DNA from 3 places in the Shewanella frigidimarina NCIMB 400 genome. Region 1 is predicted to be linked to each of the others. Evidence: predicted binding sites of a transcription regulator. Region 1 holds the regulator's gene; each other region holds the start of a gene.
What was found. The regulator ArgR, encoded in region 1, controls arginine synthesis, uptake and breakdown. The targets are predictions, from matches to a motif close to ANTGAATANNTATTCANT.
Positions count from the first base shown of each region.

Region 1 (10,793 bases):
TACATCCGCTTCAACACACTCATACAACTCTGTTGCGTCTGCCAACACCGCGGCTATCAGCTTCAGATTGTCAAATGCAGACAGCCTTAAATCCAAGTAAGGCGAAAAGAGTGTGTCAAAGTTAGTACTCATCACGTTCCTCATAAATAATCACTTTAACAACTCCCATAAATGGCACTTACGTAATATTAGTCGTAGCCAACAAACAATAATCACGTTGCTCGAAACTGAATTGATCAATCTCTGTCATTGCGGCTTTTTGTTGATGGGCTGCCAACGAACGCGCATTATCAGCGGCAACATACGTCACCATAAATGGAAAGGTATCCGCTACTTGTTTCTTTAATTCTGTAACCAATGCAGAAAACACTCCCTGGCCACGTTTTGATTCTTGTATCCAAACGGGTCCATATTGACAAGTGTTAGTCGTCGATAAAGCTTGCCCTTGTAAATCGGCAAACTTAAGTTTTTGAATAATATGTCGGTACAATGGTTGCGCGGAAAAAAATGACCATTTCGCTGCCATCACATACCCAATGATCACCCCTTGCTCTTCAGCTACGATAAACCAATGTTGATTTATCAACTGGCTCACCTCTGATTTGGTAAATGAATGAGCATGAAGTTGGCTGTTTGAACCTAACAACTCATCATCAACATGAGCACGCTCTAGCTGCACAATAGCAGCAACATCGGTTAATAACGCCTTACGGATAATAAATGACAATGATTATTCCTTTGACCCTGAATTGGGAGATTGTTTCTTAGCCCATTCTATCACTAGCGCAACAGGCAGCGGAGACATAATTAATGTTCCCACGCCAATGAGTAACGCAATGACCAACATTCCACTGACTTGTTGACCTATATCACTTTGCCAATATAAGCCGATGCCCACCAGCAACATAATTAAACCGACGAAATGCAACACTTTAACTAATTTGATCATTTGCGACTCTTTGATACGTTAAATAATGTTCATTAATCCAAAACATTACAATTATTTACGCTCTTATTCACACTCAAGTAGTAGAATAGTGGCAATTTTTTCGTATATGGAACTCTCTCAACATGATAAAGCATATTCTCGGCGCCACTGTTATATTTTTAGGCCTTAGTGCTTGTCAAAGCCATACTCAAATTGTCTCAAATGAACAATTAATTGGTACTTGGCATGTAGAAGTCGTCCTCGACACTCCTACCATTAATAATAGCCCAGCAACTTTAGTGTTTGCTCCAAACGGTGAATTAACAGGTAATAATAGTTGTAATCAATTTTTTGGTCGTTACACCCAACAAGGTCATCTGCTTCAACTTGCGCCATCAGGTTCAACCATGAAAGCCTGCATTGATAGCTTAATCACCCAAGAAGCCGAACTGATGCAAGCGATTTCATTGGTACAACAAGTTGATTTCTCTAAAGGAAAACTCAATCTATTGTCTTTAAATGGTGATACGCTATTAGTGCTGACAAAACAATCGTTACCCGTATCCTAAAGCTTATGGTTCAGATGAGTCGCCGGATGAGTTATTAGTGTCAGTTTAAAGTTCCACTACAAAATGAATTTTTATTCAATAAATCTGATTCTTTCTTGACTTAATAAGTCAATCTATTCAAAATGTGCTAGATTTTTGAATAACAACTATAAGATGAATTATCACTATGCCAGCGACAAGAAATCAGGATGAGCTCGTACGAACTTTTAAAGCGATTCTCAAAGAAGAACGTTTTGGAAGCCAAAGCGAGATTGTTAATGCGCTTCAAGCCGAAGGATTCGGTAATATTAATCAATCTAAAGTATCACGCATGCTCAGCAAATTTGGTGCTGTTCGCACTCGCAATGCTAAGCAAGAGATGGTGTATTGCCTCCCTGCCGAGCTAGGTGTACCTACTGCGGGTAGCCCAGTTAAAAATTTAGTACTGGATGTTGATCATAACCAAGCCATGATCGTGGTCAGAACTAGCCCAGGTGCAGCGCAATTAATCGCCCGTTTGCTCGATTCAATAGGCAAACCAGAAGGGATATTAGGTACTATTGCTGGTGATGACACAATTTTCATCTGTCCAGCAAGTATTAAAACGATTGATGAGACATTAGAAACAGTTAGATCTTTATTCAACTATAGTGAATAAAAACTCATTAAAATAAAAAAGCAATGCCATGGCATTGCTTTTTTATTGCCTAAAACGGGCTTTTACGCATCGTCAAATTGAGTTAAAAAATCCAATGATGGCACAAAGAAAGACGACCCTGTCAGCGCTTTAGTAAACAACATCAAATGATCATGATTCCCATGACCATCACCGTGCACCATACTGCGCAGCATTTGTTCGAAGTGATCAGGTGTACGGCATACTGAAATAAACATCAAACCTTGTTCTCTAATCGAACCATATGGCATGCTTTGACGTAAAATTTCTAATGAGTTACCGTGTGGATCTTTTAAGTTAACTCGTTTTGTGTGGCTGGTTAATGGTTTATCTTCTGATTCATACTCAATATCATCAACTTTGGTACGACCAAAAATATCTTCTTGTTTTTTAAGCGGTAAACGATGCCACTTACTTAAGTTATGCATGTATTTTTGAACATGAACATAACTACCTGAGACAAATTCTTCATCTTCATCACCGACAAGCGCAACTTGTTGACGATGACGTCCTTTAGGGTTTTCTGTACCATCAACAAAACCAGTTAAGTCACGGCTGTCCATAAAGCGAAAGCCGCGTTCTTCATCGACTAACTCGACCAAATCTTCAAACATTTGGTTAATTTCATTGGCGACGAGGTGCAAAATATCATAGCGATCACAACGGATATGAATAAACAAATCATATTCCATTGCTGGTGCATCACGGTTACCTTCACTCATGGCAGGAAAAGGTTTTAATAATGCTGGGCGAGCTTCTGGATAAAAGGTATCCCAAAAATTAGCCCCAATCCCCACAAAGCCATTAAAAGCACTGTCGGCATATTGATCCGTGAGTTCATAAATATATTGGGCTACATTAGCAATAGATGGGCGTAACTGATCTTCAACACCGTCGTTGGCATTAAACATCAAGTACACACTGTGTAAATTCCCTTCTGCGCAAATCCCTAACTGTTCACGAGGCATAACTTGGTTACCCATATTAACTTCATCCACCTTAATACTATATTTCGGCCTAAACGGTGATAATTTAACGCTTTGATACGACTAGAGAACGATTAACATCTCTCATCAGTTAAGCTGATCATTAGCTTAACTTAATCAAATGTAAATTACTTGAAGTGTACTCACATTTAGCCAGCTTGTAATATCTATTGTACTCATATTCGTGCAGATAACAGCTTGATCATTCATTGCAATTATTGACTAGCTCACTAGAGTTAGAGATCAAAAAATAAAACCTAACCAGCTATTTAGCTTATTTTACCACCACTTTGCCCCGAACTAAGATTAAGAATAAGAATAAGAATAAGCAGAACGATTAAGATTACAGCATTGATAGTTAATTAAAAATCACCAGTGGATGCGCTGTAATATTTATATCCACTCGTTGACCTGCCATTAATGTTGTTAATTGACTACTAACATTCAAAATATCAGCGCCAATTTGGACTTGATAATGGCATACCGTACCAAGAAAATGCCTTTCTACAATGCACCCTCGGCCATTGATGCTAGGATGTAATTCAATTTGCTGTGGTCTCAATAATAATTGCCCTTGGCTGCCAATAGGCAAAGACAATGCTTCTGTGCTGCTAAGATCGCCCAAGGAATAGTGCACTTGATGGCTGGAGGTAACCGTAACAGGTAAGTAATTACCCGCCCCTAAAAAATCGGCAACGTAGCGATCAGTTGGTTCACTGTATAAGGTTTCGGCTTTACCATGTTGAATAATGGCGCCATCTTTAAATAAAGCCAGTTTATCTGCAAACACAAATGCTTCATCTTTACTGTGAGTCACAAACACGGCACTAACATTACGTTGTTTTAATATGGCGCGAATTTCTAACATCATATCGTTACGGACTTGCGCATCGATATTAGAAAACGGTTCGTCTAACAATAATAATTCTGGCTGATATGCCAATGCACGCGCAATCGACACTCGTTGCTGTTGACCACCAGATAATTCATGTGGGTAACGAGACGCCAACCCGGTTAATTTAACCAGCTCGAGCATTTCTTCTAATCGAGCTAACCGCACAGTACGATTGATTTCATTAACCCCAAATAAGATATTGTCTGCCACGGTTAAGTGCGGAAATAAGGCATAATCTTGAAATATCATTCCAACACCACGCTGCTCACTCGCAACAAACACACCATCACCACTCAACGTTTGCCCATTGATGCTGATGCTACCTTGGCTAATGGCTTGTAAACCCGCAATCGCACGCAGTAGTGTGGTCTTGCCGCAACCGCTGGGGCCTAATAATGCGACAATTTCACCTTGCGCCAGGGTAAGATCTAAATGGCGCAACACCACTTGACCGTCATAATCACTACACACATTTTCAATGGTTAAGGTTGACATAATTAGCCTTGTTGCTCCAATGAGCGATTAAGATAAATCAAGGGAACAAGCCCAACTAACACAATAACAATAGCAGCCAATGCGCCATGTTCTAGTTTTTCATCTGACACAAATTGGAAAACATAAGTCGCTAAGTTTTCAAATCCTATAGGACGCAATAATAACGCTGCGGGTAATTCTTTCATACTTTCAATAAACACTAACAAAGCACCAGCAAATATCCCTTTGCGCAATAAAGGTAAATGTACTCGCCATAGTAACTGAGTAGGCGTTCGCCCGAGGGTAATGCAAGCCATGTCTAAAGAAGGGGAAATACGCTTATAACTGTTTTCTAAACTGCCGATGGATATTGCAATAAAACGAACACAAAAAGCAAAAATCAATGCGAAAACACTGCCAGTCAGTAATAAACCTGGGCCTCGGGCGCCAAACCAATCGTAAATATCGTTAATTGCAAAGTCGATAAACGTCAGCGGTACCAAAACACCAATCGCCAATACTGTACCCGGTAAAGCATAACCAGTGCTGCTCAATCTTGCGGGAATCTGATCACTTTTTCGCGGACTCACACGGCGCACAAACATCAGTATCAATGATAAAACCACGCACACACCACTAACAATAGCGGCAATATATAAACTGTTTAGACTGTATTGCCAAAAACGAACATCCCAACTCTCATTGAAATAATCAATAGCATAGGCACACAACACCATAAAGGGCAGCAAAAAGGCAATAAACAACAATAATGCGCAATATCCTAGTGCGACCCAAGCCATTTTCGATGACAACACATATCTGTCAGCTTCGTTGAGGGAGGATTGTTTTTGAAATAATTGCTGTTTACGACGAGCAAACCGCTCAACGCCAATCATAGAAAATACCACCAACAGCATAATGGCTGACAGCTTTGCTGCCGCCGTTAAACTGCCATAGCCAAGCCACGTGTCGTAAACTGCTGTCGTTAATGTTGGTACGGCAAAATAACTCACGGTGGCAAAGTCTGCTGCGGTTTCCATTGCAACAAGTGCCACGCCGACAGCCAAAGCAGGTCTTGCCATTGGCAGTGCAAGACGCCAAAAACTGCGCCACGGACTGCATCCCATTACACGCGATGCGTATAATAAACTGGAAGACTGTTCCATAAACGCAGTACGCGCTAATAAATAAATATAAGGAAATAATACTAACGACAATATTATCGCTGCCCCGCCAAGACTACGTATCGCGGGGAAATAATAATCGTGGGGAGATTGCCAGCCAAACCAAGCCCTTAATACACGTTGCACTGGACCTGCATAATCAAGCATATCGGTATAAACATACGCCACAATGTAGGCTGGCATCGCTAATGGAAGAAGGAGTAACCATTGAAAATAACGGCGAAAGGGAAAATCACAACGGGCAATTAACCAAGCAGCTGGAATCGCTAAAACCAGTGTTCCAAGTCCAACCAACAACATGAGCAATAAACTATTGGCGATGTATGTCGGTAATACTGTATTGAATAAATGGCTAAATACAGCTTGATCAGGAAGAGTGGACTGCACAATTAAGGCAATCAGTGGCAAGATTAATATTGCCGTAATAATATAACCAGCAAGCGACCAGCTTCTGGTTAAACCTAAAATCATAAATAATACCGAGTTAACTCAACGCACTATCGATAAATCTGTAAATCATATCGATAATGCGCTGATAATATTTAAACGAGCTTCAGTTAAAGATCAAATTTCACTTCATCAAGCAATTTTACAGCAGCTTGATGGTGTTCAGCCAACTTATAGATAGGCAAACTATCGGCTTTAAAATCACCCCATGACGCCACTAATTCAGACGGTGCTACATCAGCTTTTACCGGATATTCCATATTAACTTCAGCATACATTTTCTGCGCAACGTTTGAAGTAAGAAATTCCATGAGCTTAATCGCGTTATCTTTATGCGGTGAATGTTTGGCTAATGCCATACCTGATACGTTTACATGAGCACCACGGTTATGTTGATTAGGGAAGTTAATTTCAACCGCTTCTGCCCAGCTTTTCTGATTTTTATCCATCAGCATGTTGCCATAGTAGTAGCTGTTACCGATAGCAATGTCACACATGCCCTCTTTAACTGCTAACACTTGATCACGATCATTACCTTGAGGCTTACGGGCTAGATTGGCTTTTACCCCTTCTAACCAGGTTTTAGTTTTCGCCTCACCGTCATGAGCAATCATCGACGCCACTAATGCGACGTTATAAGGGTGTTTGCCACTGCGAGTACAAATTTTACCTTTGTATTCTGCTGAGGCTAAGTCTTCGTAATCGATGTCAATTTTACCGCTACGATCTTTAGAAGAATACAGGTTACGAACGCGCATTGTCAGCGCATACCAATTGTTCTGTTGTGACCGATATTGAGCTGGAATATTACTATCAATCACCGCACTGTCGACGGGAGAAATAAGATCCTTTTCCACTAATTCCATTAAGCGAGAGAAATCAGATGTTAATACCACGTCTGCGGGAGATAGGCGGCCTTCGCGCACCATACGTTCTGCGATACCATCTTTAGCAAAAACAACATTTACGTCGACACCACTTTGTTCGGTAAACTTTTCTAGAATAGGCTCAATCAGGAAAGCTTGGCGGTAAGAATAAACCGTTAATGCCTCTGCGGCACTCACAGAAGAAGCAACACAAGCCAACCCTAATAATGCGACACTTTTTAACAATTTCATTAATCAACTCTCCCTAACTGAATCAATATTCCGCCACAACCGGCGTAATTGATAATGGTTATCAATTGCAATAGAGTAAGTGATCATACCAAAAGGAGCAAGCGCTGTTTCACTCTCAACAGTTAAGTTGCCAAAGCTAAAACATCAAATCGTCATGCTGTATGGCAATATGGCAAGCTTAAGCCACTATCATGGAACTATAGATTGACCAAAGTGTTACCAGTATTTTTCGACCGTAATTTGCCCTGGCGCTCGTCGAAGATTTTTTGCTAAGCCTTTTTCAACCAAAGCGGTTTGCGCATCACTTATCATTCCAGGGTTACCACAAATCATCACTTGAGAATGTTCTGCATTAATCCCTAAGCCTGCTTTCTGTTCAATTAATCCGCTGCTAATACCATCAGGAATGCGACATGATAAGCCTTCGGGATAATCTTCACGGGTCACAATTGGAATAAACACAAACTGAAGAGGATGTTGGCTAATAAACTGTTTAATCGTTTCTAAATAAGCTAAATCTTCACCAAGCCTTACACCATAAACTAACACGACTTTTTCAAAGCGTTGCCATGGCTCATCGGTTGCAAGCATAGAGATAAATGGACCCACTGCAGTGCCTGTCGCTAACAGCCATAAGTGCTTGCCTTGCAATGCCCCTTTAGGCACTTCATCTAAAGTCATAAAACCGGTCGCTTTAGGCGTGACTTGAATGGTATCACCAGGGCTTAATGCTTTTAGATCTGGCGATAACTGACCATCCTCTACCGCAACAGCCAGCACTTCGACATAATCAGTCCCTGGTGGATTGACAAGCGAATACGCCCGCGCGACACGTTTATCATCACGCATTTGGCTAAGCTTAATAAACTGACCTGCGATAAAAGGTTCGACATCGGCTTTGATACGCAACGAGAATAATTTATCATTCCAATCAATGCGTTTTAGCACGGTACCGGTAATCCACATGACTTTGTTCCTTTTAGACTGGCCTATGTATCTACTATAATACCAATCTATACAGATATTTGCTTAATTAAAAGCCTTCCAGATTTATATCTATAGCGAATAATCTAACGCTATTAATTCGCTTAAAAAGAACAGAGCTAAGTTTACGTAGTTGATGAATCTTGCTTTGCTGAATTAGCATCTAGGCGGTCTTGCTGAAACTGAGCAAGTTTTTGTTGTATGAGTTCATAGGTTTGATCAACACCAGCAGCAATATCACCGTCTAAGACTTTTAGCCCAGATAAGATATCGCTAGCCTCTTTAAAACCTTGATCAATAGCATCGCCAATTTTCACCATAAAACTGCTAACTTGCTCATCAAATCCCATGGATTTATTTTGTTGCTGATGTGTCGAGAAAAAATTTGTGGCAAAGCTGACAATACGATCGGCAGTCGCTTCAGGAGAGTAATCCACTCCACTTTCAATACTCTTTTGGACTGAGTTCTCCCCTAGCGTTGGCGCAAGCTCTTCATTAATGGCTTCAATCGCGGCACGATAAAGTAATGCCATAGACTTATCACCCGCAGCAATACTGACCTCTTCTTGCGCCGCTAAAATCGAATTATTCATCATTTGTCGACTTAGCTGATTGCTGGTTAACTTAGACTCAACCGGCGTATTTTTTTCAGCTTGGTGGGTTGATGAAGTTTGCGGTGTATTGACTGTTTTATTGTCACGCAGTGGACTCGCATTACTGCTATTTGATTGTTTAATTTCCATGATATTAGCTCACATACAATGACCGATAGCTTAATTATCGACCAAAATACACATTTCTAAAGCCATACATTAAAACAATTAAGAAAAATTTATTTATATTACGTTTACTAAAGAATAGCTTGTTGATTAACATCATCAATTTAACTTGCCCAAATGAACATCTGCTAATATGGTAATCAGATTAAAAGCCAGATAGGAATAACAACATGCCGCAACAACATTGGTTTATGTGGGGAATAGATATTTTTTCCGGTCTTTTCTTAGTGTTATTTTGGTTATTATTGATCGCTGTAATTTACATGTTTATCGCTGACAAACTGCAAACAAAACAAGCCATACGACACAACTATCCTGTTATCGGTCGTTTTCGATATATATTTGAAAAACAAGGTGAGTTTTTTAGACAATACTTTTTTTCTCAAGATCGCGAAGAACTGCCGTTTAATCGAGCCGAACGCAGTTGGGTATATCGCGCAGCTAAAAATGTTGACCGAACAATTGCGTTTGGGTCGACACAAGTTCTGGATAAACCGGGCGCGGTAATGTTCATGAACTCAGCATTCCCCGTCAGTGATCATGACACTCACCAAACCATCGCAGTAACCATTGGTCCTGAATGTAAACACCCTTACACAACTGATAAAATTTGCCATATCTCGGCAATGAGCTTTGGAGCCTTGTCTCGTCCAGCCGTTACAGCACTATCCCATGGCGCAGCAAAAGCAGGTTGTTGGCTCAATACTGGTGAGGGTGGGTTAAGCCCTTATCATCTCAAAGGACATTGTGATTTAGTTTTTCAGATAGGTACCGCTAAATACGGAGTGCGTAACGAGCATGGTCATTTAGATCCACAAAAGCTGACCGATATTGCCGCTCATTCTGAAGTAAAAATGTTTGAAATTAAATTAAGCCAAGGTGCGAAGCCTGGAAAAGGAGGCATTTTACCGGCGATAAAAGTCACCGAAGAAATAGCAACCATTCGCGGTATTCCAGCAGGGCAAGACTCCATAAGCCCCAATGGCCATATTGAATTACATAATGTTGCTGACATTATCGATATGATCAATCAAGTAAGAGATATCACCGGAAAACCAACCGGTATTAAAGCGGTATTAGGTGATATGTCTTGGGTTACTGAATTCCTCGATGAAATTGAACGTCGTGGTATTGAATATGCGCCAGACTTTTTTACCTTAGACAGTTCCGATGGTGGTACGGGCGCAGCCCCCCAAGCTTTAATGGATAATGTCGGCTTACCACTGCGCCAAAGTTTACCGTTACTGGTTGATTTACTGAATGAACGCAGCTTTAAACAACGCATTAAGGTTATTGCGACCGGTAAAATGATCATGCCGTCATACGTGGCATGGGCATTAGCCACTGGCGCCGACTTTATCGCCTCAGCTCGCGGAAACATGTTTGCCTTAGGTTGTATTCAATCGCTACAGTGCAACCGAGACACCTGCCCAACCGGTATAACCACTCATAATATACGATTGCAAAAAGGCTTAGATCCAAAAGATAAATCTGCACGAGTCGCAAACTACAATCATTTCTTACATTACGATTTAACCATGATCGCACATTCATGTGGTGTAACCGACCCGAGATACTTAACCCGCCATCATGCCCGAATAGTACAATCCACAGGTGTAGCTGTAACTCTCGATAAACATTACCGACACATGCAATAAAGTAGACCATCAATCACAGTAAATAACAGGGGCCCCTAGCGGATTACTTTGCCGAAGTTAAGAAAACGTGTACAATATACTTTGATATCGATCACAGTAAGTAGCCTTAATGTGAT
Region 1 covers NC_008345.1:736,416-747,208, reverse strand. The annotation lists gene SFRI_RS03295 (hypothetical protein) at 1-132, opposite strand, end outside; gene SFRI_RS03290 (GNAT family N-acetyltransferase) at 179-727, opposite strand; gene SFRI_RS03285 (hypothetical protein) at 731-949, opposite strand; gene SFRI_RS03280 (META domain-containing protein) at 1,072-1,497, shown strand; gene argR (transcriptional regulator ArgR) at 1,664-2,134, shown strand; gene SFRI_RS03270 (Dyp-type peroxidase) at 2,197-3,135, opposite strand; gene SFRI_RS03265 (ABC transporter ATP-binding protein) at 3,497-4,528, opposite strand; gene SFRI_RS03260 (ABC transporter permease) at 4,531-6,162, opposite strand; gene SFRI_RS03255 (Fe(3+) ABC transporter substrate-binding protein) at 6,249-7,256, opposite strand; gene SFRI_RS03250 (ferredoxin--NADP reductase) at 7,473-8,222, opposite strand; gene SFRI_RS03245 (DUF5610 domain-containing protein) at 8,366-8,983, opposite strand; gene SFRI_RS03240 (FMN-binding glutamate synthase family protein) at 9,190-10,677, shown strand.

Region 2 (10,793 bases), 440 kb from region 1:
AAAATGTTGATTTACGTGCATTAGTCTTTTGTCTACAACTGTAATTAGTTAGTGTTTACATTTATGAACAAGACTAAATATAGAATTATTACTCTATTCTAGTTGTATTTCACGGTAGTAATGTTAGTTTTATATTTATAATCACTAACATAACTGCCTATTTTGACTATAGATATCCTCCAAAACTCACTGTTTATACCATACAGAGATGGCCAATTGCATCTGCGGCATATTCGCCCTACGTCGCCTATAGCACTCGGTATTCCTATTTTGATGTTGCATGGTGCTATGTCCAATGGAAGAGTGTTTTATAGCAGCTCTGGTCGTGGTTTAGGCTGTTTTTTAGCTAACGCTGGTTTTGATGTTTATGTGATGGATACTGCAGGACGAGGCTTAAGTGAGCCTAAAATACATCGTGACTTCACTTTGGGCCAAGGAGAAGTCATTCGTGAGCAATTGCCATTAGTGCAGCAGTTTATTCTACAGCGTCATCCATTGGTTAATAAAGTACATTGGTGTGCCCATTCATGGGGCGGGGTGTTAATGGCCAGCAGTTTGGCTCGTTATAGCCATCTACAGTCTAGTGTGGCATCGTTATTAACCTTTGGTTCCAAACGTACTATCAAAGTGAAGTCATTTAAAAAATGGCTTATGGTCGATTTTTTCTGGAATCGTTTTGCGCCTTTTTATATTGGCAGACAAGGCTACTTTGATGCCAGTCGACTGCGCGTTGGTATGGATAATGAAAGCAGTGCATCATTATTACAAACGATTGATTGGGTGCGAGGTGATTGGGTAGATCATGATGATAATTTTCATTATGCAGAAGCCGCAACCAAAGCGGTATGGCCACCAGCATGGTTTATCGCAGGTAAAAATGATCATGTATTAGGCAATCCGTCAGATGTACGCGATATGATTGATGAATGTGGTTTTAGCCAAGTTAAGTATACTTTGCTCGCCAAAGAAAAGGGCAATTTATTGGATTACAATCATGCCGGTATGTTGACAGCTCGACAAGCCGAGCAAGATCACTTTGTACAAATTAAACAATGGTATTTATCAATGTGAGCCAAGTTAGCTGTAGAGAAATAGTACGTGGTTATTAACCTATTCTTTGGCTAGTCAATCTTTGGTTAGTAAAAATGCAGTTTTGAAATAAATTCAGATCATCGATTTATGCTATTTTTAATTATGATTAGCGGTTACTGAAAGATTACTTAGGCTAGTGTCATTAAGCTTGGAAAACGGATTTCAACTTCAGTAGTAATATCTAATAGCTCACCTGAACCGATAACTCTCCACAATTGCTCTTCTAATTGCTTTGCACGGTGATTAGCATGTATGTGGATATATTCTAGCTCGCGTCGAATATAGCTCATATCGGGCTTGTCAGTTGCTCCTATATACACCCTTAACGCCATGAAGCGACCCACTTTTTTACTTTGAGTAATAAATTGAATTTGTTGTTCTCTATTACCCAGTTCAGATTTAAGTTTACATTGGATCTGTACTGCACCTCTAGGGTGACGGGTGAGTTGCATAAACACTTCAAAAAAGGCCATACCATGAGTCGGTTTCATTAACTTGATAGGATCTATGATGTGTTGTTTTAATACATTGTTGTCCAATAGTGGTTTTAAATTGTATTGCAGTACTTTATCGCTGTCTTGAGCAAATAAATGGCTTATTTCATCTGTGGTTGTGCCAATACCTATGTAAGCCATTTGAGCCGCTTTTACTGTTTTTTCAATAAAATATGGCACTCCTGGTAATTGGCGCATTACAAGGTTTTTCATGCCATCAGCCAGTTCTTTTTTCTGGCCTTCATTATCTGATAACTGCTCGAGTTTTTGTTTATTGTGAGCAATCAATTTACTTAAAAACTCTACACCTTCATGCGGGGAGTGACCTATGATGGCGCTCAAATGTAAAGTCACACCATTCATCCTGCTGCGAATTAACTGATAAGGTAAATTTGATAAATTAGTTTTACCCGCAGCGGCTTGCAGGCGTGGAAATGATAATGTGACTGCTCCAGGTTCGTTGAAGTTAGCCGATTTCTCTAACGTCAGTTGTAAACCTCGACTCGAAATATCATGGGTAATACCAGTGGCCTGTTTGTCACCTTGTTGAATTGTGATTAAGGTTTTAAAAATGAATCGAGCCTCATGGCGCCGCTCACTAAATGGCATTGATACTTTTTTGATGCTGTGTTGTTTTATTTTTGCTTGGGAGAATATCTTTAAGCCATTCACATCAGATTGATCAAACCAGCATTGATAGTCTTTACGAGCTTCCTCGTTGGTTAAATCAATAAGTTGTAAAGTATGACTAAATTGAGCTAATTGTTGCTCAGTGAGGGCAGCATAACGTGCATCATCCCCCGGTAAAGTGGACGTTTTGTAGTTTTTGCTATGATCAATAGGTTGCATTACAATTTTAAATACGCGCCAACTTGTTTTGGTAGACGCAAAACCCAAAAAAAGATGAATATTTTTGGTCGCTTTTAGCTCCGCTAAAGTTGCAGAATAAAAATGTAATTTACCGTTAGAGTTATGAATAAAACTGAATAAATAACAATGCTCACTATTATCAATGTTTTTGAGCATTTGGGTTAAACGTCTGGTATTAATAAAACTCGGTAACTGACTAATTTCATTTTCATCTTGAAAATAATGTTGGATTGGTTTGTTACCTCTACCCAATAATTCGTAGTTTATGAGTGGTTTACCTTCAATGATGGAAACGAACAGAGGTAAATGTGTTAACAGAGGTAAGTAATGTCGCTCATAACCTAACCCGGTAGCGGTAACAATGACGTCGTTGACATCTACTTTATAACGAAACTTATAGCCGCGGATAAGCTGTGATAACAAGCTGTCTAATGCTTCTCCGCCACCCAGTCTTTTCAATCTAAAAACAGCACTATCATCTTTGTTTTGAATATCCACTATTTGATATTCAACACCATGTTTTAGATCATCGAGATAAAATTCATCACTGAGTTCGAGTAGTTTTACCAGTAAAGGTTTGTCTTGGTCTAAATGATGCTTTAACGGCAGCTTAATGCGAGCTCCGCCGACAGATAAATCTAGCGTTGCACCACTGACTTCGGTTATTCCTTGCTGAGAAACCATAATTCGAATGCTATAATTCATTCGTTCTTCACAGCGATTAAAATAACTGCCAAGCACAACACCAGGCACCAAAAAGGGATTTTCTTCGTCAATGACCTCAACTGAAACATTCTCTCTGAGTTTAAGACGTCGAAGTTTATGCGCTTTTATAACGTGCTCGTACACACCTAAGGTATATTTGTTACGGTATAATGGTAGCGCTTGTAGCAAGGCTTCTTTAGCGGGCTCGTCTAGGAAATATCTTTGATTGGCGACGACAACTTCTTCACATGGCAGTTCTGTTTTATCTCGTAAATCGATAATTCGCGTGCACAAAGATGAGATGCGATTTAGCTCCATTTTCAATAGAAAACGGGTTGAATTCGATTCATCAACTGTTAACTGTTCAAATACGTCCTGAAAATCAGGTTCCATGATCAACGGTTTCAGTTGTTCTATTAATGCCCTGTGGTTATCTAAACTCATTATTTTATCGTTTTAAATGCTTATTGTGAGTCTGGCTGATAATTTTATCGGCAAGAAAGCGCTGATCTTTATAGTAATATACATTTCAATGTTGTTCGATAGGAATGCACAAATGATATCGTTGTTAATACCCTCGAAACGAAGATTAACATAGCGTATTAATAGCAATACTGTATTGATGTAACGTTTGCTTATTACTTTTTTACAGTTTGTTTACATGAGTGTGGACAATATTTTAATCGTTGGCAAGACTCTGACTAAAGATCGTTGTTATTATTATACTTATGAGTTGCCTAAATCGTCATTTTTGATTCGACCGATGTTAGGTTTAGGTGATAAAGAAAATGTGTTAACAATGATGGTTTATTGATCCTTAAGCCGAATAACATCAAGCATTAAAGTACTAATTGATTTACAACATAGGAACTAACATGGCAAAAGCTCCAAAAATGGCATTTGTTTGTGACGATTGTGGCCTTGATTATCCGCGTTGGCAGGGACAGTGTCGTTGTGGTGCGTGGAATTCTTTGGTAGAAATGAAATTGTCAGCCTCAAAGAGTTCAACTTCACGATCATCTGTATTGGGATACGCTGGTGCAGTGGGTGGTGGCTCTAAAAAACTCAGTGAAGTTGAGTCAGAAGATGCCGAGAAAAGGCTCACTGAAATTGGTGAGTTAGATAGGGTACTAAGTGGCGGTTTGACGACAGGATCGGTGAATATTATTTCTGGCGACCCAGGTGCTGGTAAAACAACATTACTATCCGATTTGGTCGCTCGGATGTCACAATCTATGGCTTCACTGTACTGTACTGCCGAAGAGTCATTATCTCAGTTCAAAAACCGTGTTAATCGTTTAAAGCTTAATTACAACGAAGATAACTTATTTTTGCTGTCTGAAACCAGTGTAGAAGCCATTATTGAAGAATTAGAAGCCAAGCAAATCAAGTTTGCTGTCATCGACTCTATTCAAGCGGTTGTCACCGATGCAGCCAATGGCAGTCCGGGGTCGCCTTCACAAGTTAAAACAGCGGCTCAAGCGTTTACTCAATATTGTAAGAAAAATAATGTCACCATGTTCATTATTGCTCATGTGAATAAAAACAATGAAATAGCAGGCCCGCAAACCTTGGTTCATATCGTAGATTCATTGCTGCATATCGACACCAACGATGGACAGATTCGTACCTTACGCGCTAATAAAAACCGTTTTGGTGATGTTGATACCGTGGGGATATTCCGCATGAGTGAACGCGGTATGATCAGTGTTGATAACCCTAGTGAAATATTTTTGTCGGGCTCAACCACTGAATCGCCAGGCTCAACCATCACTTGTATTCGTAAAGGTAACCGTAATTTACTGTTGGAAATACAATGTTTAACCACCGAGACTGAATCTGAGTTTCCACAACGTGTGTGTGTGGGATTAAACATGAATCGGATTAAAATGCTAACCGGTATTTTACGTAAACATACTAAAACCAAAATTTTTCATGATACGTTTTTTAATATAGTGGGTGGTTTAAAAATTGATGAGTCGGAAACCTGCATCGATCTAGCGCTAGTTACGGCATTACTGAGCAGTTTAAATGACTTTGTCGTGCCTAGAACCACTTGTATTATGGGGGAGTTGAGTTTGAATGGCGATGTGCGCCCAATTGATAGTGGTGTGCCGAGAGTCAAAGAAGCTGCGCAGCATGGTTTTACAGAGATTTTTATCCCATTCCGTAATTATCACAAAACCATGGAAGGGCTAGGGGCAAAAATTATCCCAGTGAAAACTATCCATGAGCTGCTTGAACTAATTAATTAAACCTCGGGTGATAAAAAGCAAAATTTGAACATAAAAAAGGTAAGTCATTGACTTACCTTTTTTGCATCTTAACTTGTTAGGTCGGCTGTTTAAGGCGCTGAAGTGATTAAAGAGGTCAACTCACGATTTAATAGCTCTGGATCACCCATATTCAATTCAATAATTCGGCGAAGATGGGTAATGCTGTCAACATCAATGTGAGTACACTTTAAGCCAAGGTGTTCTGGGGTTTTATGGACAATTGCCGCTTCCATTTTCAGCTCAACGTCAGAGTCGGGTAACACAAACTCTAAGGTTAAAATGCTATTGAGCTGACCTGTATACCCAGATGGCAATTCTACTAGTGCACCATTAAGACTTAAATCTAAAATTTTAGTGCGCCAAGTTTGTTCTGTTTGCGCAAGATGAGCACTGGCTGCAAAAAAAATACGAGAAAACTTACGTCTGTCATCCATGGTTTGCCCTTAGTAATCAATATCGCAATGACACAAAGTCAGTGTTTATTGTTTAAGCATACTCGATTTATCTCGATTACGCTGAGAATATTTAGTCTAAAAAAAGGAGCGCATTGCGCTCCTTAGTGATATTGAGTTGTTTATCTTCTGACTTCAACTAAATGAGTAAATGACCCATTAATGCAATTATAGGCAGTGTCACTAAGGTTCGTAGAATGAAGATAACGAATAGCTCAAAAAAGTTAACCGGGATTTTACTACCAATTAAAAGAGCACCTACTTCACTCATATAAATAAGCTGAGTAACTGATAATGCCGCAATAACAAAGCGGGTCAAATCAGATTCTATAGAGCTGGCCAAAATCGATGGAATAAACATATCGGCAAATCCCACCACAATCGTTTTCGAGGCTTCGGTAGCTTCTGGAATATGCAGCAGTTCTAATAGCGGAATAAATGGCATACCTAAGTAATTAAAAATAGGCGTATGTTCAGCCAACACTAATGCGACGGTACCAATAGCCATAACAACAGGGATCACCCCGAATATCATATCGACAACGTTTTTAATTCCTTCAGTTAGCACATGCTTAATGCCACCAGCAGAAGATGCCCGTTGCATTGCTTGTTCAAATCCCCACGAAAATACGCCATGACTGGCTGGGATTGTTTCGTCATCTTCATGGCGAGGAGTATCATCGATATACAGATCTTTCTTCCATGATAATGGCGGTAGTTTAGGTACTATGATTGCGGCAATAAACCCTGCTAAACACACAGTCAGATAAAATGGCACAAATAAGTGCTCAAGTTTGACTTGTGATATCACCACTAAGCTAAAGGTTATTGACACGGCAGAAAAGGTTGTGCCAATAACAGCAGCTTCACGTGCAGTATAGAAACGAGTTTCGTATTGTTTGGTGGTCATTAAAATGCCCACACTACCATCACCTAACCAAGATGCCATACAGTCAATAGCACTGCGACCAGGTAAATTGAATATTGGACGCATAACTTTGGTTAATAACGTGCCAAAAAATTCTAATAAACCAAAATTGAGCAATAACGGTAATAACATGCCAGCAAAAATAAATACTGAAAATAGTACTGGTACTAAATCATTCAGAACCAAGCCACCGGTTGCAGATGAAATAATCGCTTCGGGTCCCACTTGCCAATAAACCATGACGATAAAGATTGCGCCTAGAATTCGCACCGCTAACCAAAATAAATTTACTTTCAGCAGTGTGCGTAAAAAAATACTTTTACGAACGAATTTAGGATTAATGAGTTGAGTGAGTAATGAGGCCAATGCCATTAGTACCACTATGCAGGTCATAATAAGCTGAATCGAACTGCCCATTTGGCTTTGCAATGCTTTTGAGATGATTGCAATCGGAATGGTAATCGAACCTTCGACATTGATAGGCGTCATAAACAGTAGCAAGCCAATCAGTGACGGAATAATAAAGGTGAGAATTGTTTTAATGCTATGTTTTTTATGTGTCACGTTAAATACACCTTACTTATGTGTTCTAAGTTGGCCAGCTGTGCTACCCAACTGTTTATTATGGACCGAAATTGAATGTCCATTCAGTTGTTATTTTTGGGTAGGCAAGGTTACCCCCTTATTTGCAGTATGTAAAATGATAACTTAACCGAATAGATATTAGTTAAATGTGAGTAGATATTTACTTTAAGAAAGTGTCGGAGTATATCGTTAAAATCTAATTTAATCAGTTGGTTAATATTTTGTTGCGGAAGTGTGCTCTCTTTGGCTTTGGCACTTTTTTATGGTTTGTATGCCATTAATAAACATGGATATGATTACGGTTCATGACCAATTTTATTAATGGCTATCAAATAGCGTTTGTAACGTTATCCCGCTGGAGTATTTGGCTCAAGGGAATAGTCCATGCCCGGTAACCCTAACCAATAGCCATTGCAATGATGATTGATAATCGATGCCTGTTTATTGTCGTTAAACTGTTTTGTGATTAGCGCCTTACTATTAAATGGATCCTCTGTTATTTGCGCTAATACATGAGCAAGTTCTGAACCCATGGCTACATCGGTTAATTTATTGGGTGATATACGCCAATAATCAATTCCCATGTCTATCATTTGTGGAATTTGGTTAATCAGGTTTACCTGCGCCGCAGATTGAGTTTGAATGCCATTTAAGCGGAGTAAGGGTTGTGACTCTTGAGTTTGAGCCAGTAAGCCTTTGCTATGGCGTTGGCAAATAGTTTGACACTTATCTTTTGGCAATTGGTAATGTTTTGCGGTAAAACAGCGTGCAGAATGTGCTAAAGGCAAATAGCCGTGACCGAGCACCTCTATTTCAAAAGCGGGTTTATCACCCTGGTTGATGACGGTGTTTAACCACTGCTGTGATAATTCACAAGGCATGACAAAACGATACATCCCTTTTTGGTGCAATAAATTAAGGCTGGTCCGATTATAATTATTGATTGTTGGCCCACACACAAAGGGGACTTTCGCTTGGTGCGCATAATGTACCGCAGCCATGTCATTAGCTTCAATACTGAAATCACCATTATCAATAGCTCGTTTCAGTTCATTAAGTTCAGATTGCGCCTCTATCAAAGCCATGGTTGATAACACCACGTGTTTGCCATGAGACTTAAGCATATTGGCGAGATCTAGATAGTTGTTAAACTTCAGTTCGCGGCGGCGGCTGCATACGGTTTCACCTAAATAAACGGTATCGATGTTACTCAATGCTACTTGCTGATAAAAGTGTTCAACGTCAGATTTTGACCAGCAGTAACTAATTGGAGCGAGAGATATTTTCATTGTAAAACCTTATTGCCATTGACGCTCATAAGCGCCCAATGTAGTTATTTGTCCTTCGGATACTTTTGCTAACGCTTGCGACCATTGCGGTTGCTCGCAAAAAGACTCGGGGCTGGCTAAATAAGTGTCGATAGCGCTACGCCAAACGTGGGTGACTTGGCTGACGTAAGCAGGGCTTCGCTGACGTCCTTCTATTTTAAGTGATTTAATTCCCGCTTGGGCGAGCTCGGGTAACAAGCTTAAGGTGTTTAAACTGGTAGGTGACTCCAATAAATACTTTGCATCATGATCGTATTCGGCAACATAACGGCCTTTACAGACCACCGGATAACCCAGTTGTTGGTTAGCTTCAGCTTTATCAATTAATACATTATTGAGTCGGGTCAATTTATCGCTGCCAGAATCTTGCCAACGCACATGGTTAGCCGGTGAGCACGAACCGCCTGTATTAGGGGATTGTCCTGTTACATATGATGATAAATGGCAACGTCCTTCAGCCATGATACATAAACTACCAAAAGCAAATACTTCAAGCTCAACAGGGCTCACTTTAGCTAAGTCTCGAACCTGTTTAATGGACAATACTCGTGGCAATACTGCTCGTTCGATATTAAAAGCTTGTTGATAAAATGATAGAGCCCCTAAGTTTGTGGCGCTGGCTTGTACTGATAAATGCAACGGAAGGTGCGGATAATGCTGGTGGGCATAATCGAGTAATGATAAATCAGCTACGATGAGGGCATCCATTTCTAATTGTGCGGCTAAATCAACGGCCTGATACCAGCGGTGTTCTTCACCGGGTTTGGGAAAAGTGTTTAAGGTTAAAAATACCTTTCGCCCTTGGCTTTGGGCCAGTTTTGTCGCTTGTGCTAGTTGTACTGCAGAAAAGTTTAGTCCTGCAAACGAGCGCGCATTAGTGTCATCTTTTAGTCCGAGGTAAACCGCATCAGCGCCAGCGTTAAGAGCGGCTTTGAGTGACGCTAAGTTACCTGCAGGGCATAAGAGTTCCATGTTGGTGTTCTCATTTTTTTCAAAGAACAGGAGTGTAAATGTGATTGAGTTAACATGATTTGATTTAAAACAGGTTTCGTTAGATAAATTGCCAGTAAACTCACTTGATTATTGGTTCTATTTGCAAGTAGGTACTCTCGATGGCACAAGCATTTACACAACAATTATCGGCGCACTTGTTACATTTTGCGCCTCAAGTAAGCCGTCGCTCGCTAAACTTGATGCCGGAAGCGTTAAAAATAATCGTCATCAATAAACTGCTTAATTTAGTGTTAGCGGAACAATTGAAGGCAGATGAACTCCATTTTCTCAAACAAAAGTGGGTAGGCATTTGTGTTGATGATATTGGTTTGCGTTTTGAGGTGGGTGTCGAACAACAACTACGAGTGCGTGCTTTTACTCAGCCTGATGTGACATTAAGTGCCAATGTGCCTGAGCTAATTTTGGTTGCAGCAGGTAAAGAAGATCCCGACACGCTGTTTTTTCAGCGTAAATTACGTATAGAAGGGGATACAGAGTTGGGGTTAGAGGTTAAAAATTTATTGTTGTCTATAGAGTTAGATAGCTTACCCAAACCCGCTCGGATCGGCATTGAGCAACTGGCAAAAGTATTACAAACATTAACAGCCAGTGAATAATTATGGTGTTATTTGACTCTAAAAATCGGCGCATTAAGCGCCGTTTTTGCAGATGCTAGATGTTAGGTACTAAATATAAGCTCTTAGTTGCTCAATCCTGAGGTTACACATTGCCAGTGAGTGCAGAGTATTTTAGTAATAGCGCATCATGTGACTCGACATGTTTAGGGTCGGGGTCGATACAATCGATAGGGCAAACAGACGCGCAAGTCGGCTTGTCGTAATGACCAACACATTCGGTGCACAATGCAGGCTCGACTTTATATACCACTTAATCCATGGCGTTAGGGTTGAAAATATCACAATCAATTGCGATATAGCTAATGATCCATGACATAAAAACATCCGCCAAACAGGGTTTAGTGGATGTTGATTTTCTGATGAGTAGCATCAAGGATTGCGAGCATTAGACGATTGCTAATGCTCGGCTATTATCAGAACTGCTCTGTAGGC
Region 2 covers NC_008345.1:1,178,959-1,189,751, forward strand. The annotation lists gene serB (phosphoserine phosphatase SerB) at 1-44, shown strand, start outside; gene SFRI_RS05190 (alpha/beta fold hydrolase) at 163-1,071, shown strand; gene SFRI_RS05195 (PilZ domain-containing protein) at 1,221-3,605, opposite strand; gene radA (DNA repair protein RadA) at 4,037-5,416, shown strand; gene SFRI_RS05210 (PilZ domain-containing protein) at 5,506-5,871, opposite strand; gene SFRI_RS05215 (YjiH family protein) at 6,029-7,306, opposite strand; gene SFRI_RS05220 (U32 family peptidase) at 7,750-8,691, opposite strand; gene ubiU (ubiquinone anaerobic biosynthesis protein UbiU) at 8,701-9,702, opposite strand; gene ubiT (ubiquinone anaerobic biosynthesis accessory factor UbiT) at 9,843-10,340, shown strand; partial or broken gene SFRI_RS21205 (4Fe-4S dicluster domain-containing protein) at 10,444-10,608, opposite strand; gene SFRI_RS05235 (ice-binding family protein) at 10,775-10,793, opposite strand, start outside.
Region 2: SFRI_RS05215 (YjiH family protein) is a predicted target of ArgR. The motif match lies at 7,550-7,567, and genes of this name have one in related genera.

Region 3 (10,793 bases), 520 kb from region 1:
AACTTCACAGCTAAAAACTACACCGCTTAATCATTGATATACTCAAAAATTCATGTACTCGTTATTGTGAGTTTCAGCCGTTGTTATGACATCGTTGTTACTCTACATTACTTTTAGTAAGCTTAAGCTACCTTAATGTAAAACGTATTAACTTGTTTATATTCAATATCTAAGCGCTTGGTATTTAGTATTTAGCGTGTGAAATCAAATCCTGCAATAAACTACCTGCTAGATCTGCTGTTATCTCATATATTTTTAAAGCTAGTTTATTCCTATCCAAGACTGTTGTTTTATCGTAATAGTTAATAGCGGCTAATTATTCGAATCAATTAAACTGAATTTAGATCATTTTATATTTGAAGAGTAATCCGGCACTCGATAAAAACCATTATTGCTAACCAGCCTGTCCACCTCAATATTTGTTTTGCTAAATTAAGCAAATTGACAGGCAATAAATAGCCTATTGTCAGTTAACCCAATGCGGTTAGTAGGGCAGGAGGTTGTTTGAGAAGCGTTTATTACCCAGACTTATGCTACTTAAGCTTAGTCAATGAGACAGCTTATTAATAACTATTATTATCGGTTTCTGCGAAGAGGATAATCGAGTCACTCATCTCGCACATTGACGTAAATTCAGTATATAATGCTTACATTTACAGGCTTGCATGCCAAGCTCGTTACTTTCGTATTTTCTATATTCAGGGCCATTTCATGTTTCAGACTACAGCAGAGTTAAGAAGCGCTTTTTTAAAGTACTTTGAAGATAACGGACATCAGGTTGTTGATAGCAGCTCGCTTGTTCCCACAAATGACCCAACACTGTTATTCACCAATGCGGGTATGAACCAGTTTAAAGATGTGTTCCTCGGCATGGATAAACGCAATTACACTCGAGCGACAACATCTCAACGTTGTGTGCGCGCGGGTGGCAAACATAACGATTTAGATAACGTGGGTTATACCGCTCGTCACCATACTTTCTTTGAAATGTTAGGTAACTTTAGTTTCGGTGATTATTTCAAAGAAGATGCAATTCGTTTTGCATGGACCTTTTTAACTGAAACGCTCAAGCTGCCAAAAGAACGCCTCTGCGTGACTATTTATGAAACCGATGATGAAGCATATGATCTTTGGACTCAAAAAATAGGTGTGCCAGCAGAAAACATGATCCGCATTGGTGATAATAAAGGCGGAGCTTTTGCGTCAGATAACTTCTGGCAGATGGGTGATACCGGTCCTTGTGGTCCTTGTAGTGAGATTTTCTACGACCATGGCGATCATATATGGGGTGGCCGCCCAGGTACGCCTGAAGAAGACGGTGATCGCTTTATTGAAATTTGGAACATTGTCTTTATGCAGTACAACCGTCAAGCCGACGGTGAAATGTTGCCATTGCCAAAACCTTCTGTTGATACAGGTATGGGTATTGAGCGAATTGCTGCGATTATGCAAGGCGTGCATTCAAACTACGAAATCGATATTTTTAAACAACTTATTGCCAAAACTGCTGAAATTATCGGTGTAACTGATTTAGAAAATAAATCTCTGCGTGTTATTGCTGACCACATTCGTTCATGTGCATTTTTAATTGCTGATGGTGTAATGCCATCAAATGAAGGTCGTGGTTATGTGTTGCGTCGTATTATTCGTCGCGCAGTTCGCCATGGTAACAAGCTTGGCGCTAATGACGCATTTTTCTACAAACTTGTGCCAACACTTATTAGCGTAATGGGCGATGCCGCCATTGGCTTAAAACAAACTCAAGCTATTGTTGAAAAAGCCTTAAAAGCGGAAGAGGAGCAGTTTGCTCGCACTCTTGAGCGCGGTTTAGTTATTTTAGATGGCGCATTGAATAGCTTGCAAGGTGATACTTTAGACGGCGACACCTTATTTAAACTTTATGACACCTATGGCTTCCCTGTTGATTTAACTGCAGATGTTTGTCGTGAACGTGATATTAACGTTGATGAAGCTGGCTTTGAGTCTGCAATGGCTGAACAAAGAAGCCGTGCACAAGCTGCAGGTAACTTTGGTGCTGATTATAATAGCCAATTAATTATCGACGCAGAAACCGCATTCAGTGGTTATACAGAGTTAACTGGTCAGCCTAATGTGATTGCTTTATATGTTGACGGTAAAGCGGTTGATACCGTGAAAGCGGGTCAGGATGCCGTAGTAGTATTAGACAATACTCCATTTTATGCAGAATCTGGTGGGCAGGTTGGTGATAAAGGCCTGCTGACAGCAGATGGTGTAGTATTTACCGTTGCAGACACTCAAAAATTTGGTCCAGCTACAGGTCACCAAGGTCAACTAGCTCAAGGTCAGTTAGTGATCGGGCAACAGTTAACCGCGCAGGTGGATAAAAAGTTACGCCATCGTACGCAATTGAATCATTCTGTTACTCACTTATTGCATGCTGCATTACGTCAAGTGTTAGGCTCACATGTGTCTCAAAAGGGTTCACTTGTTAATCCTGAACGCTTACGCTTTGACTTTGCTCATTTTGAAGCGGTTAAGCCATCAGAATTGAAAGCTGTTGAAGACTTGGTTAACACCCAAATTCGTCGCAACCATGAACTTTGTACCGCCGAAATGGCCATTGATGAAGCCAAAGAAAAAGGTGCAATGGCATTATTTGGTGAGAAATACGATGACCAAGTACGTGTTGTCACTATGGGGGATTTCTCTATCGAACTGTGTGGTGGTACTCACGTTGGCCGCACTGGTGATATTGGTTTATTTAAAATTACTTCTGAGAATGGCATTGCCGCAGGAGTACGTCGTATTGAAGCTGTTACGGGGATTGCTGCAATGGCTTATATTGCCGAGCAGCAAGCCATGTTAGATGAAGCTGCACAACTACTGAAGTCCGATAGTGCTTCAGTTGTGGTCAAGTTAAAAGCTCAGCTAGATAAAGTGAAGCAATTAGAAAAAGATTTATCCCAATTAAAAGATAAGTTAGCTGCTGCGGCCAGTGCCGATATGGCAGGTGATGCGGTAGAAATTAATGGTGTTAAACTTTTAGTTAAACAGCTTGATGGTATTGATCCTGGTTCACTTCGTGGATTACAAGATGAGCTGAAGCAAAAGTTAAAATCTGCGATTATTGTGCTAGGTACTGCTAAAGACGGTAAAGTTAATTTAATTGCTGGTGTCAGCAACGATTTAACCAAAAAGGTCAAAGCGGGTGAGTTAGTTGCAATGGTTGCACAACATGTTGGCGGTAAGGGCGGTGGACGTCCTGATATGGCACAAGCTGGTGGAACTCAGCCTGAGAATTTAGCCGCAGCATTAGCCCTTGTAGAGCCCTGGGTAAACGAACGTTTAAGTTAATGAAATCTGTAGATTAGCGTTTTTTTTGGCAATTGAGTCATAAAGTCTAAGATATGCGACTTTATGACTTGAGTGCTATGAGTAGATTTGGCATAGTGAACTAACTTGCTAACAGTAAAAGCGTTTAAAGGGTTGCAAGCGTTGGGCAATGCTTACTATTGTACTTGTGTAGTACTTTAATATTGTATTGGTTTTCAATTCCTGTCGTTTTTGTTATTGGTTTGCCGTATTGGATTGTTTAGCTACTGAATCTTATATCGTGAATGTGATTAATTTACGGTTATTCTCGTTTTAAAAGACGACTAATCGTCAAGTTTTATGATTTCCTAAGAGAATTTGCTTTATAAACTGATGTATTCAGAAATTGATACTATGATTTTATGTAAAGCAGACCTTATAATGAGCGCATATTACGGATAAAGCGTGTTATGCAGATTGAACTTAAAGGAGCAATCGAATGCTAATTTTGACTCGTCGAGTAGGCGAAACATTAATGATCGGTGATGAAGTCACCGTTACTGTGCTAGGTGTTAAAGGTAATCAGGTACGTATTGGTGTAAATGCACCTAAAGAAGTATCTGTTCACCGTGAAGAGATCTACCAACGTATTCAATCTGAGAAGTCAGGAACCCCTTCTGAAGGTGGTAATTACTAATTTCGGCAGATTATGTCGATATCATTAAGCCAGCATTTGCTGGCTTTTTTGTTTTTTACATTACGGTATATTACCGTAATGCTTAATCAGTCCTTATTCGTTAAATTCTATTCGGCATTTTTACTGTCATCAAAAAGCTATTTGTGCGGTGAATTCAATCGAAAGACCAGCTAGTTAAGTGTGATTTCACGGGGTAGCCTCAAATTTAGACCCAAATTCAAATAATAACGGGTCAATTTGAATATGAGTGACCCGTTATTATTCTAACGTTTATCGCTTGACCCATCTGTTATTCTGCGTTGAGGTTACATTAGTTGTAGCTTAGAGCACCTCACCGCTTCAATTTAAGCTTGTTAGAGTAAGTAGGACTATTTCCCTTTAAGTTGATGCAAGGTTGAAGTGAAATGAATGAGGCTCTCACAAGACGATTTCAGCACACTTATTAAGTTTGTTGAATGCATCTATAAGGGATTTGTCATTATATTTGTTATCCGTCTGATGCATTTAGTTAAGTTAGTGTTGAATGATCACAGGATGCTATTTGTAGTTAACAATCAGTACTAAGCCATTTTCTTTAAACGTATATTCATTTAAGTTTGGATCATTCAGTCTGATTCTAGCGTTGTAATTGTTGAACACTACAAATTCATCGTAAGCTCATGCAAGTCAAAGCAGATAAACATCTTCAAAATGGCTTTATGTTGCCATTTTCTATTACTTAATATGATGTGGAATTGTCATTGGGAGTATAAATTGTCCAATTGAGGAGGTTAAGTTGTTTAAATCAACGATGCCTTTAAAGATCTCTTTGGAGAAAAACCTTAAAACGCTTGTCGGATGAACCGAGGTTTAATGAGATTATGTCTGTAAATTAAAAAGAATATTCATCAAAAAACGACTGTTTTCATCAAGATTTGAGTCTATTATCTCCAATGTGCTTAAAAACACTCCAAATGAAGTTAGGTTTCCTAAAAAGGGTTTGACTTATTTTCATCAAACAGTAATATGTGCGCCAAGAAACGGAGAGGTGGCCGAGTGGCCGAAGGCGCTCCCCTGCTAAGGGAGTATGGGCTTTAAATCCCATCGAGGGTTCGAATCCCTCCTTCTCCGCCATTTCTTACAATAGATATACGATGCGGATGTAGCTCAGCTGGATAGAGTACCTGGCTACGAACCAGGCGGTCGGAGGTTCGACTCCTCCCATCCGCACCATTATCTATTAAAGTGTTAAACATGAATGCGCGTGTAGCTCAGCTGGATAGAGTACCTGGCTACGAACCAGGCGGTCGGAGGTTCGACTCCTCCCACGCGCACCATTTCATGTTTCACTAAAACCCAATTTATGCGCGTGTAGCTCAGCTGGATAGAGTACCTGGCTACGAACCAGGCGGTCGGAGGTTCGACTCCTCCCACGCGCACCATATATTGCGGAGAGGTGGCCGAGTGGCCGAAGGCGCTCCCCTGCTAAGGGAGTATGGGCTTTAAATCCCATCGAGGGTTCGAATCCCTCCTTCTCCGCCATTCATTAAGTAACGTCGCGCACTTAACATGCAGACGATAGCAATATTTATGAATGGCTTGTTTTACCGATTTTGCGCGTGTAGCTCAGCTGGATAGAGTACCTGGCTACGAACCAGGCGGTCGGAGGTTCGACTCCTCCCACGCGCACCATAATACAAAAGCCCTGCATCAATGCAGGGCTTTTTTTTTGCTTAATTTTCATTGTCTTTCTCATCTTACTGCAACCGCTTTATCTCATAAAAGTTGATTTTCACATCTTTATTCACTTATTACTCATGTCATGTTTAATCATCTATTTCATCAATTTGTTAAACTAATAGAGTGTGAGTAATTTTTATCATTGAATTATTAATTTGTTATTTTAAAAGTGAATATAGTGATTTTATTGATGATTCATCAGATTATTGCCATTTTTTTTGTGTTTTATTGATTTTTCATAATTAGATTTCTTTATTTTGGTAAGACCAATTTACAAAAAGATAGCATTGTTGTTGTAAATTGTTTATATTTTGTGACAGGATTTTAGGTTTACAGCCTCTTTTTGTTGTTTTTACAATGAAATAAAACTTCGTTGAATAATCGTTGAGTTTGAATATTTATGCTTTTTGAATAGCTCGAATTATTTATGTGGTCGTTAACAATATTGTTATCTTGGTGCACGTTATGTGACATCGCACCATGATCGCACATTGAGAGACGGTACATAATAGTCAACGCATTGGTTTGATGTTTAACAGATAAAGTGAGGACACATGACATCGATATCTGAGCAGTTATCCGATGCGCTAGGCATCATGGTAATGGGCATGGGCTTAGTATTTATTTTTTTGAGTATCTTAATCATCGGCATTGGCATTGTTGCCAAGCTTTTTCCGCCCCCTGTAGAGGTTCCTACGCTAGCGACAGTAAGTTCTAATGCAACTGAACCTACTGTTTTAGACCCTAAGTTGGTTGCCGCTATTACCTCTGCGATACATCAATACCGCGCGAAATAAATTTGGAGTCATTATGAGCAAGCCGTTAGCATTAACCGATGTCGTCCTGCGTGACGCACACCAATCATTATTGGCAACACGTTTACGTATTGACGATATGTTACCCATCGCACCGTTATTAGACAAAGTCGGATTCTGGTCACTCGAGTCTTGGGGGGGCGCTACTTTTGATTCATGCATTCGATATTTAGGCGAAGATCCATGGGATCGTATTCGCGAATTGAAAAAAGCCATGCCTAATACTCCGCAACAAATGTTGCTTCGAGGTCAGAATTTATTGGGTTATAGACATTATGCCGATGATGTCGTTACGCGTTTTGTTGAACGAGCTCATACCAATGGCGTTGATGTATTTCGTATCTTCGATGCAATGAACGATGTACGTAACCTTGAAACAGCGGTTAAAGCGGTTAAAAACGTGGGCGGCCACGCCCAAGGTACCATTTCATTTACCACTAGCCCTGTTCACAACGTTGATACTTGGGTTGATATGGCTAAACGCCTAGAAGACATGGGCGCAGACTCTTTATGTATTAAAGATATGGCGGGTTTACTTAAGCCAATGCAAGCTTACGACCTTATTAGTCGATTAAAATCACAAACGGATTTAATGGTGTCAATGCATTGTCATGCCACAACGGGCCTAAGCAACGCTACATATCAAAAAGCGATTGAAGCGGGTGTTGATGTGCTTGATACCGCAATATCCTCAATGAGCCAAACCTACGGCCACAGCGCTACCGAAACGTTAGTCGCAATGGTTGAAGATACCGACAGAGCAACAGGTTACGATATGGTGTTGCTAGAAGAAATAGCAGCCTATTTTCGTGAAGTACGTAAAAAATACGTCCGTTTTGAAGGTGCATTGAAGGGCATTGATTCACGTATTTTACGTGCTCAAGTACCTGGTGGCATGCTAACCAATATGGAAAATCAATTAAAAGAGCAGGGCGCAGCAGACAAAATGGATGCCGTGCTTGAAGAGATCCCACGGGTACGCGCAGATCTTGGCTTCTTACCTTTAGTTACGCCTACCTCGCAAATTGTAGGTTCACAGTCAGTGATCAACGTGCTGATGGGTGAGCGTTACAAGTCGATGACCAAAGAGACCGAAGGCGTACTAAAAGGCGAATATGGTGCGACGCCAGCACCTGTTAATGCCGAACTACAAGCCCGAGTGTTAAAAGGCGAGCAGCCTATTACGTGTCGTCCAGCCGATTTAATTGCACCAGAACTTGATAAATTACGTGTAGAGCTTGCAGAAGCAGCCAAAGAGCAGGGCTTTAGCTTAGCTGCAGAACAAGATGACGATGTAATGACTTACGCGTTATTCAATCAAATTGGTCTTAAGTTTCTTAAAAATCGCGGTAATCCGGATGCGTTTGAACCTGTCCCAAGTGCAGATGATTTACAAGTGAAAGTCGATAAAGGCCCACAAACCTATACCGTCGATGTCGATGGTCAACATTTTGTGGTCGAAGTGAGTGAAGGTGGTGAGATCGGCCATATCGCGCCAGCATCAGCAGCACCTATTGTGGCAGCGTCTGCAACGGTCGCCTCAGCGCCAACGGGTGAGATTAAATGCACCATGGCCGCGCCGTTATCGGGCAATATTTTCAAAGTATTAGTCAATAATGGTCAAGCGGTTAAAACAGGTGAAGTGATCATCATCCTCGAAGCCATGAAAATGGAAACCGAAATTCGTGCTCAACAAGATGGTGTTGTAACTCAGTTAGCGGTTAAGCAGGGTGACAGTGTAACTGTAGGTTCAACATTGTTATCACTAGCATAAGAGGTCGAAATGGAAGGATTATTGGCTTTTTGGGCTGAAACGGGTGTCGCTAACTTTACTGGTGGCCAACTGTTAATGATGGCTGTGGGTTGTTTATTGTTATTTCTAGCGATAATTAAAGGATTTGAGCCGTTATTGTTATTACCTATTGGATTTGGTGCCATATTAGCCAACATTCCTAATGCAGGTTTTACCGACGAAGGTGGCTTACTGTATTACGCTTATCATGTCGGGATTGAGACTGGGGTGTTCCCATTGCTTATCTTCATGGGTGTTGGTGCATTAACTGATTTTGGGGCACTCATTGCTAATCCTAAAACATTATTGTTAGGCGCAGCGGCACAATTTGGGATTTTCTCAACCTTAATTGGTGCTATTGCCTTAAATTGGGTGCCTGGGTTTGAGTTTAGTATGCAAGATGCTGCGGCTATTGCCATTATTGGTGGCGCAGATGGTCCGACGGCGATTTTCTTAGCCTCTAAACTGGCGCCTGAATTGTTAGGGGCGATTGCCGTTGCTGCATATTCATACATGGCGTTAGTGCCATTAATTCAGCCGCCGATCATGAAACTGCTCACTACCAAAGCAGAACGTGAAATTAAAATGGAACAATTGCGTGAAGTCAGTAAGAAAGAGAAAATTATCTTTCCACTGATGGTATTAGGGTTAACCATTTTATTTTTACCCGCAGCAACCCCATTAATTGGTATGTTCTGTTTGGGCAATTTAATGCGCGAATCGGGTGTGGTGGATCGTTTATCGAAAACGGCACAAAATGAATTAATCAACATAGTGACGATCTTTTTAGGTCTTGCTGTTGGGTCTAAGCTCTCAGCAGATCAATTTTTGCGTATCGAAACGCTAGGTATTTTAATCCTTGGCGCGGTTGCGTTTAGTATTGGTACTGCTTCAGGGGTATTGATGGCTAAATTAATGAGTAAGCTCTCTGGCGGAAAAATTAACCCGCTTATTGGCGCCGCTGGCGTTTCTGCTGTACCAATGGCTGCACGTGTGGTTAATAAGGTTGGTTTAGAGGCTAACAACCAAAACTTCTTACTCATGCATGCCATGGGGCCTAACGTTGCAGGTGTGCTAGGTAGTGCCGTTGCTGCTGGTGTCTTGTTGGCAGTATTAGGCTAGGGTTTTATTGGATTACTTTAAAAGCCAATGCATCCGCATTGGCTTTTTTGTTTTTGCTGTTGACTCAAACCGTCTATGCAATTGAATCACTGGGCATAATAATGATCATTTTTACTATTAAGTCAAAATAGAGATCACATTCTAATCGTTATGCTAAGTCTCGAATCTATGATTATGTGAACTCGATTATCTATTATAAATAACAAGCATCTAAAATGCAGGATAAGTCACAGCAACACATATATTAAGTCGTTAAAGTTATTAACATCAGTTTGCTCGTCGCACTTTCCCGCTCACTGAGCATGTAGATAACTTAAATAATAATAGGATTTATGATGAATAAAAAACTGCTTGCGAGTCAAGTTGCAGATAAGTTTTGCCCAAATTTTGTATCGAGCAAAAAATGTGCATTATCAATATTAACCTGTTCGCTATTACTGGCTATGGGCAGTACCTATGCTGCAGACAGTCAAGTTAACTCAATTGCCGATGCCATAACTCAAGGTTCAGCAAACGTAGATTTAAATTTACGTTATGAATCAGTCGATCAAGACAACGCACTAAAAGATGCTGATGCGCTAACATTGCGTACTCGTTTAACGTTTGCTACAGCAGAATATTATGGATTAACAGCATTGGTTGAGTTTGAAGACTCGCGTAATTTGGCTGGTGTAAATGATTATAACGACGCGATTGGTAATAATGGCGCGTACTCAGTTATTGCAGATCCTGAAACAACTGAATTAGACCAAGCTTTCCTACAATATAAGCGTGATGCTTTTACAGCTAAAGTTGGTCGTCAAGTGATCGCACTTGATAACATGCGTTTTTTAGGGCACGTAGGTTGGCGTCAAGATCGTCAAACATTCGATGCTGTCACTATGCAATATGCGATGAATGACTTTAGCGTTGATTATGGTTACATCTACAAGCGCAACCGTATTTTTGCTGAAGTAAAAGACATTGATTCAAAAGATCACATTATCAATGCGTCTTATAACTTAGGTTTTGGTAAGTTAAGTGCTTACGGCTATTTACTCGAAGAAGATACCAATCTTGATAACGGTATCGACACTTATGGCTTACGTTTTGCTGGCGCCAAAGATTTAGACAAAATCAAATTACTTTATACGTTAGAATACGCCACACAAGATGCAGATACTGCAACAACCTCTTATTCAGCTGACTACTTGTTAGGTGAAGTGGGTGTTGGGTTTAGCGGATTAACGTTCAAGCTAGGTTACGAGCAGCTGGGGTCTGACAATGGCGAATATGGTTTTGCTACACCGCTTGCCACGTTACACGCGTTCAATGGCTGGTCTGATCAATTCTTAGGAACACCTGCACAAGGTCT
Region 3 covers NC_008345.1:1,252,120-1,262,912, forward strand. The annotation lists gene alaS (alanine--tRNA ligase) at 712-3,336, shown strand; gene csrA (carbon storage regulator CsrA) at 3,794-3,991, shown strand; tRNA gene SFRI_RS05475 (tRNA-Ser) at 5,013-5,104, shown strand; tRNA gene SFRI_RS05480 (tRNA-Arg) at 5,127-5,203, shown strand; tRNA gene SFRI_RS05485 (tRNA-Arg) at 5,231-5,307, shown strand; tRNA gene SFRI_RS05490 (tRNA-Arg) at 5,336-5,412, shown strand; tRNA gene SFRI_RS05495 (tRNA-Ser) at 5,421-5,512, shown strand; tRNA gene SFRI_RS05500 (tRNA-Arg) at 5,586-5,662, shown strand; gene SFRI_RS05505 (OadG family transporter subunit) at 6,265-6,507, shown strand; gene oadA (sodium-extruding oxaloacetate decarboxylase subunit alpha) at 6,521-8,299, shown strand; gene SFRI_RS05515 (sodium ion-translocating decarboxylase subunit beta) at 8,309-9,439, shown strand; gene SFRI_RS05520 (alginate export family protein) at 9,883-10,793, shown strand, end outside.
Region 3: SFRI_RS05505 (OadG family transporter subunit) is a predicted target of ArgR. The motif match lies at 6,100-6,117, and genes of this name have one in related genera.